2 linked regions of the Halostagnicola kamekurae genome follow. The main gene of each other region encodes a partner of the protein of the gene in region 2 in a complex. Links are inferred from orthologs where the notes say so. Each region holds a gene or a part of one and is shown on either strand. Other genes may lie near its edges. The genes, in order: BM348_RS02200 and BM348_RS10715.

Region 1 (3,249 bases), on a different replicon or contig from region 2:
CTCGGTCAGCGACGACGAGGCGCAGCTTTCGCAGGTCTCGGCGTCGGCGTCGTTGACCCGGTGGCACTCGCGACAGACGAGACGGTTCGACGCCATCGTCACTCACCCGCCGCGGCTTCTTCGCGTTGCTCTCGGTCTTCCTGCAGCCAGCCGTGTTTCCCGAGGCCGGGCTGTTTGGCGGTCAGGCCAATCTTCGAGTCCCGCGGATTGCGCTCGTCGATGCTCTTGGTGACGATGCGCGCGCGGACGGCGTCGTCGACGCCGAGCGTGCGATTCGATTCGTTCGACGCGAGTTGCTGATTCTCGGCGTCGAACGCGAGGTACTCGTCGCTGATCTGCGAGACGTGGAGCAGTCCGTCGACGGGGCCGATGCCGATGAAGGCACCGAACTCGACGACCTCGACGACGGTGCCGTCGACGACTTCCTGCATCTGCGGGTCGAACGTGATCGCGTCGAACTCGGCTTCGTAGTAGACGCCGGGTTCGTTCGGCAAAACGGTCCCCTCGCCGATATCGTGAACCTCGGTGACGGAGACGACGCTGCCGACTTCCTCGTCCATTCGTCCCTCCAGTTTGTCCTGGAGCAGTCGCTTGACGAGCTGGGGCGAAACGTCGCCCAGCTCTGCTGGCGGTACTTCGACGGTGTCAGTTAATCTAGCCCGTTTGTACATCTATGGTTGAGTTACTGCCAACTTGTTTCTCCCGCGTAATGCAATTACCGGTCTCCGCGCTTCGAGGACCCGGTCGCGTAGCGGGCGGTCGTTCGTGACGACGTAGTCGACTGCACCCTCGCGGGCGAGTTCGACCAGCGCGTCGTCTGCGTACGATTCCTCGGTGTCGACCACGAGACAGCGGTCGGTCGCTAAGTCGTGGCCGACGGACGCCGCGGTGCCCTCCGTGCCGCCTTTCTCGCCGAGACGGCGAAGTTCCTCGACAACCGACTGGGGCGTCGTTGGCTCGAACTCCCCCAGGAGTCTGTCGAGTTCGTCGAACAGTCGCACGTCGAGTTCGACCGGCATCATCAGCGCACTCGTATCGAGAGCGACCCGCGAGGCCATCGGAGATTACTCCGTCAACGTTCCGAGGCCGATCAGCCGCCAGCGCGCACCGATCCGGCGGTTGATCGCGATTTTCGCGCCCGGATCGGCACAGACCGGCCGCTTGAGTTTGACCTCGCACTCGCCCTCGCGCGCGCTCGTGACCGCGCCGACGGTCGTCGACGTGCCGACGGTCATCATGAGCGGCTCGCCCGTGCTGATCTCCTCGACGGTCTCGCCGCCGTCGACGCCGACGACGCGCTCGAGCAGGTCGACGTCCATCGTGAACTGCTCCCACGTCGGCGGTAGCGAGCCGGGCGGACCGGCCATCTGGCCCGCCAGCGCGTCGCCTTTCGTCAGCGACGGATCGAGTCCCGTTCCGACGCCGAGCAGGCCGCCGGGCGTGACGGTGTCGACGTCTTCGCCGCCGGCCTGCAGCGACCGGATCGTCGTCTCGATCGGGACGTACTCGCTCTGGCCGCCCTCTTCGACCTCGCGGCCGGGTTTGACCTCAAGTTCGTCCTCGACCTCGAGTTCGCCGGCGACGAGACTGCCGCCGAGGACGCCCCCGGTGAGGTCTTCGAACGTCGTTCCCGGCTTGTTGATGTCGAAACTGCGTGCGACGTGGAGTCGCGCGTCGGTGTCGGGGTCGCGCTCGGGGGTCGGAATCTCCTCCTCGATTGCGCTGATGAGCAGATCCATGTTCACGTCCTGTCCCGCGCTGACGGGGACGACGGGGGCGTCTTCGGCGACGGTCCCCTCGACGAACTCCTGAATCTGTTCGTAGTTCGAGCGTGCGGTCTCGCCGTCGACGAGGTCGACCTTGTTCTGGGCGATGACGATGTTGTCGATGCCGATGAGATCCAGCGCCATCAGGTGCTCTTCGGTCTGGGGCTGGGGAACGGGTTCGTTGGCGCTGACGACGAGCACGGCGCCGTCCATCAGCGACGCGCCCGAGAGCATCGTCGCCATCAGGGTCTCGTGACCCGGCGCGTCGACGAACGAGACGGTCCGGAGCGGTTCGCTCTCGGAGCCGTCTGGACACTCTTCCTCGACGGTGTAGCATTCGGGTTCGTCGACGCCTGGGCACGTGCGGAACGTCGCGTCCGCGTAGCCGAGCCTGATGGAGATTCCGCGTTTCATCTCCTCTGAGTGCTGGTCCGTCCACGACCCACTGAGCGCCTGTACAAGCGTCGTCTTGCCGTGGTCGACGTGACCGACGAGCCCAATGTTCACCTCCGGTTGTTGGATTCCTGTCATAAGACGATGAGTAATCTTGAATATTCCTTCCCGTGTGCGCTTGATAAACCTACTGTTCTCGGGGCGAATCCCCCCGCCGGAACGTACTCGAGTCGCTGTCGGTCGGCCAGATTGGACGGTTTCGAGCGCCGGTAGATCAGACCCCTTTTCGCCACTGGGGCCCTCATGGCAATCGTGTCCGAGTTTGCGTTCGAACTCGAGTTGTGCGCCCACCTCGAGTCGGCCGGCAGGCCCGGAGCCGCCGGCACGGACGTCGTCGCCCGCCAACTGGGCGGGGCCGTCGCGAAACCGGGCGGTCGCATCCTCGATATCGTCTGCGTCGAGCCGGGACCGGCGTTCGCGGATCGACTGGCGCTGACGAGCGAGACGATCCCCGATGCGGCGATCGAATCCGACGTCGGCCCGGGAACCGCCCGCTACTGGAAGGCGGCGTTCCCCGACGATTGTCACCCCGAACGCGCCAGGAGCGCCGTCGAGCGCGCGCTCGAGATCGACTTCTTCGAGGGGGAACGCCGAAACGGTCGCCGGTACGTCCGGCAGGTCGCGCGCTACCCCGACTGGTTCGGGCGACTCGTCGGCATCGAGAACAAGCCCGATCTGGGAACGCCCGGCGACCTCGAGGCTCAGCTTCGAACCGACGCGAGCCTCGGGCTGGTCGACGAGGCTATCCTCGCGACCGAGAGCTACGTCACGCGGGCCCACCTCAATCGAATCCCCGAGGAGATCGGCGTCTGGCGCGTCTCGAGGGGAGACGCCGACGACGTGGCGGACGGGAGACCACTCGAGATCGACGTGATCCGAGAGCCGATCCCGCTCGCCGTGGACGAACCCGGCGTCGAACCGCTCGAGTACCACCCGGGCCACACCGAGGTCGCGATCGTCCCGCCGGAGCGAAAGGCCCGAACGCGCAGGCGGATCGCCGAGCGGGCCTTCGGCAAGGGATGGCGGACGT
Region 2 (3,306 bases):
TCGGCGTCGGCCTCCTTCGACCCGGCACGCTCGACGTCTTCGCTCACGTCCCGGGGATCGGCTCGATGCTTGCGGGCGCGCTGGTCGTCCAGACGGGGTCGGTCGGCCTGCTGGTCGGGTTCTTCGTCGGGATCGTTTGCTGGATCGTGAGCTATCCCGCGGCGCTGGTCTCGATCGGACGACGCGTCGACGCGTTCGCACCGACCGTCTCGCTGCTGAGCGGGGTGGTACTCGTCGCGTTCGGTGCTATCTTCCTCGCAGCGGGCGCTGGCGCGATCGTCTGAGATCGGCCGAGAAGCGGTGGCGGTGCTGGCGGTATCTGACTACACGCGACTCGAAATGTGAGTGCTCCCTCGCGCGAACGTGCGTACCCCTTCGAGCGACTCTCGGCTGGGACGCGCTCGAGAAAGCGATCGGCTCTCCCTAGCCGATGTACCGCAGATCGTCGTCGGTCGGCAGCTCCATCGACTGCTGTTGTTGCTGTTGTTCCATCTCCTGAATCTTGCCGATCACGTCTTCCATCTCGTCGGCGCGCTCGTCGAGCGAATCGTACGCGAGGTCGAGCCCGACTGCCTCCTCGAGCACCTCGAGCACCGCCCGGGCGCTTTTCGGGTCGACGAGGTAGCCGCTCGTTTCGCCCATCAGACACGCCGCGTCGAATCCGCGGCGCGCGCCCAGCCCGAGCAGGAGTCCGCTGACGCCGACGATGCCGCCCGCGGGTTCGTCCTCGCGGAACTCGACGCCGGCCTCCTCGAGCGAGTCGCGGCGGGCCTCGTCGGTGACCGCGCCGATGACCGCGTACTCCTCGATGAGCTCGCCCGTCGGAACGCCGCCCAGCGAGTAAATGTCCGTCGTCTCGAACTCGGCTGCGATGTCGAGAAACGCGCTGGTGAGCCCGTAGTGGCCGGCGTTGGTCTGTGCCTGGTGATCGCCAGTGAGGACGAGCAGATCTCGTCCGTCGGGGTTCGACACCGCGTGGATCGACGCGCAGGTCAGTTCGGCGATGCCGTCCTCGATCGTCACCTGCGGCGGGAACTCGCGCGAGTAGACGCGTCGAATCAGCGTGCTCTCTTCGTCGAGTTCCTCGAGAAGGTGTTCCGCTGCGAGCGTTCCGACGTGTCCGACGCCAGGTAGCCCTTCGACGAGAACGGGGTCGTCGACTTCGGCCTCGGCAACGACGTCGACCTCGAGTTCGTCCATACCGTATCAGCGACTGCGACGCTTAAGAGCGCGTCGGTACTCGCCGTACTGATCGGTCGGATCGAAGGGAGCCGGCGCGCTGTTGACGGCGTCTGCGCCACACTCGGGACAGGTCGTAGAAAGGGTGTAGATCGGGCGTTCGTGTGTCTCTTCCCACACCGAACAGACCCGAATATCTGATTTCATCGTTGTGTCCGTCGCTCGTGTGCCGGTCGATTACTCGTCGTCGCTCTTGCGTTCGCGGTGGTACTCGCCGCTGCCGCCGTGGTCTTCGATCGCCGCCACGGCGCGGTCCGCGCTCGCCTCGAGCTGTGACTCGGCGGTTTTGTAGTTCGGCGCGCGGACCTTGATGCGGTACTCGGGCGCGCCGACGTAGACGACCTCGAGTTCGACCTCGTCCGGGACGCCGCCGTTCCCCTCGGCGGCCTCGAGCGCGTCGCGGATGCCGTCGACGCCCGACTGGGAGGGATTCTCGAGATCGACGTAGCCGGTGACGTTGACGTACGGGACCGAGACGTTTTCGCGGGCGGTCTCGACGATCGCGTCGACCTCGTCTTCGGAGAGATCGGTGTCCTCGAGCGCCTCGGCGCCGTGAATCGCGGCCTGCTTGAATCCGTTGTAGAGGCTTCCGTGGACGCCGATCAGTTCGTTCGCGATCGCGGTGTAGGTCTCGTCGTCGCTGTCTTCTGCCAGCGCCAGGCCCATCCAGTTGTCGGCCTTCTGCTCGTTTTTCCAGTCCTGGATCTTGTCCGAGCGCTGGTGGTCGTTGACGTCTTTCAACGAGAGATCGATCTGTTCGTGGGACTCGTCGACGTCGAGGACCTTACAGACGACGATCTGGCCTTCGCGGACGTGATCGCGGACGTTCTTGATCCAGCCGCTTGCGACCTCGGAGATGTGGATCAGGCCACGTTTGTCCTGATACTCCTCGAGATCGACGAAGACGCCGAAGTCCTCTATCTCGTCGATCTTGCCGACGACGAGCTCGCCGGTGTCCGGCCAGCCACTGTATTTCATCGTGATTCGACTGTCTCGACGATCTCGTGGTCGATATCGGCCTTACCACCGGTCGGTCGAGCGAGCGTCGTTCCGCAGACGGCACACGCGACTTCCGTGGCGGCTTTGCCGAAGACGATCTGTTCGTTCTCGCAGTCTCCACAGCGGACGGTGTAGTATGATCCTGCCATCGTAATCACTCCTGGAACTCGATTCTGCCGGCTCGCCATCCCTCTCGGAGGTGGGCCTTGCCGCACTCGCCACAGCGGTACTTGAGGTCGGTCTTGTTCGTCGGTTTGTTCCCACTGGGAACCTTCGAGAACTTCCCGGAGTTACCGATCGTGGACGTCCGTCGTCGTCGCTGTCGGTCGGCAACCTTTTTCATTCCGGTCTGTCGGCCGGTTCGGACCTTCTCGACTTCGTGTTGATGGTGTTCGTTACAGTGCGGACAGTACGTATTGAATCGGCGTGGCATCTGCATGGTTAGTTCACTTGGAACGGGCTACGATTGCGCCGCTTAAAACCCGTTTGGTTCGTCGGCGCGAGATCGGACGACGGGACGCCAACGACTCGCAGTTCCGACTGCGAACCCGATCGCGGGAGGAGATCGGGTAGGTGTCGAAGGCGAACCGGTAGCTGACGCCGGCACCCTACCTTTTCGATTCATGTGATGGCCTCTGATTCATATTGTTCATACGCGCGTGGCCACCAATCGACCTCGAGCCGTCCATGAGTCTCGAGCCGACCTCGAGCCCTCACTGGCCCGATCGTCCGGAAGACGCCGCCCCTACGGACCGACCGCTTCGAAGCGTTTAATCCACCACCCGCCGAATCGCCGGGTATGAAGCGGCTGATCATCCACGGCGACCCCGGAATCCGAAAGGGGGCTATCATCGATTACGACGGGGAGGAAGTCGTCTGCTTCGGAATCAATCGCAACGGCGAGTGGAATGGCCCGGAGACGGTCCAGCTGTGGTGTACGATCGGCGACGAATCGGAGTACGGTGAGTTCGAGCGACGAGAGTTCCTTCCCCATTTCTTGGAGGTCGATCGCGTCGACGCCGAGACCGTCGACGTGATTCGTCCACAGGGCGATCTCGCCGTATAACG

Evidence for each region.
Region 1: the proteins of BM348_RS10715 (region 2) and BM348_RS02200 are in contact, whole or in part, in a crystal structure (PDB 3CW2), measured with the Saccharolobus solfataricus proteins. The link is inferred for Halostagnicola kamekurae from one-to-one orthologs. Residues at the interface, in WP_009989173.1 of Saccharolobus solfataricus: Val185, Arg186, Thr187, Asn188, Glu189, Pro190, Leu191, Gly192, Val193, Glu194, Ile196, Lys197, Ile200, Ser201, Leu204, Ile217, Lys218, Ile219, Tyr220, Thr221, Ile222, Gly223, Ala224, Pro225, Tyr227; in WP_009988771.1 of Saccharolobus solfataricus: Asp222, Lys225, Pro226, Gly227, Thr228, Gln229, Phe230, Asn231, Leu233, Lys234, Gly235, Leu259, Phe273, Thr274, Lys275, Tyr300, Leu301, Asp302, Pro303, Ser304, Leu305, Lys307.

The regions. Positions count from the first base shown.
Region 1 is NZ_FOZS01000001.1:438,235-441,483, reverse strand. What follows is about bases 182-3,111. They hold BM348_RS02200 (translation initiation factor IF-2 subunit gamma), read right to left. Parts: upstream 2,298-3,111; coding sequence 1,065-2,297; downstream 182-1,064. Other genes in these bases: BM348_RS02195 (DUF5787 family protein), read left to right, coding at 2,463-3,111; BM348_RS02205 (PIN domain-containing protein), read right to left, coding at 672-1,058; BM348_RS02210 (DNA-directed RNA polymerase), read right to left, coding at 182-671. Also shown: transcription elongation factor subunit Spt4, read right to left, coding at 1-96; more of BM348_RS02210, read right to left, coding at 99-181; more of BM348_RS02195, read left to right, coding at 3,112-3,249. UniProt on the Methanocaldococcus jannaschii protein: eIF-2 functions in the early steps of protein synthesis by forming a ternary complex with GTP and initiator tRNA.
Region 2 is NZ_FOZS01000002.1:582,444-585,749, reverse strand. The notes cover bases 318-3,304. They hold BM348_RS10715 (translation initiation factor IF-2 subunit alpha), read right to left. Parts: upstream 2,218-3,304; coding sequence 1,417-2,217; downstream 318-1,416. Other genes in these bases: BM348_RS10700 (HAH_0734 family protein), read left to right, coding at 3,038-3,304; BM348_RS10705 (50S ribosomal protein L44e), read right to left, coding at 2,393-2,677; BM348_RS10710 (30S ribosomal protein S27e), read right to left, coding at 2,214-2,387; BM348_RS10720 (RNA-protein complex protein Nop10), read right to left, coding at 1,207-1,386; BM348_RS10725 (proteasome assembly chaperone family protein), read right to left, coding at 424-1,200. In the rest of the region: BM348_RS10730 (LysE family translocator), read left to right, coding at 1-284. UniProt on the Methanocaldococcus jannaschii protein: eIF-2 functions in the early steps of protein synthesis by forming a ternary complex with GTP and initiator tRNA.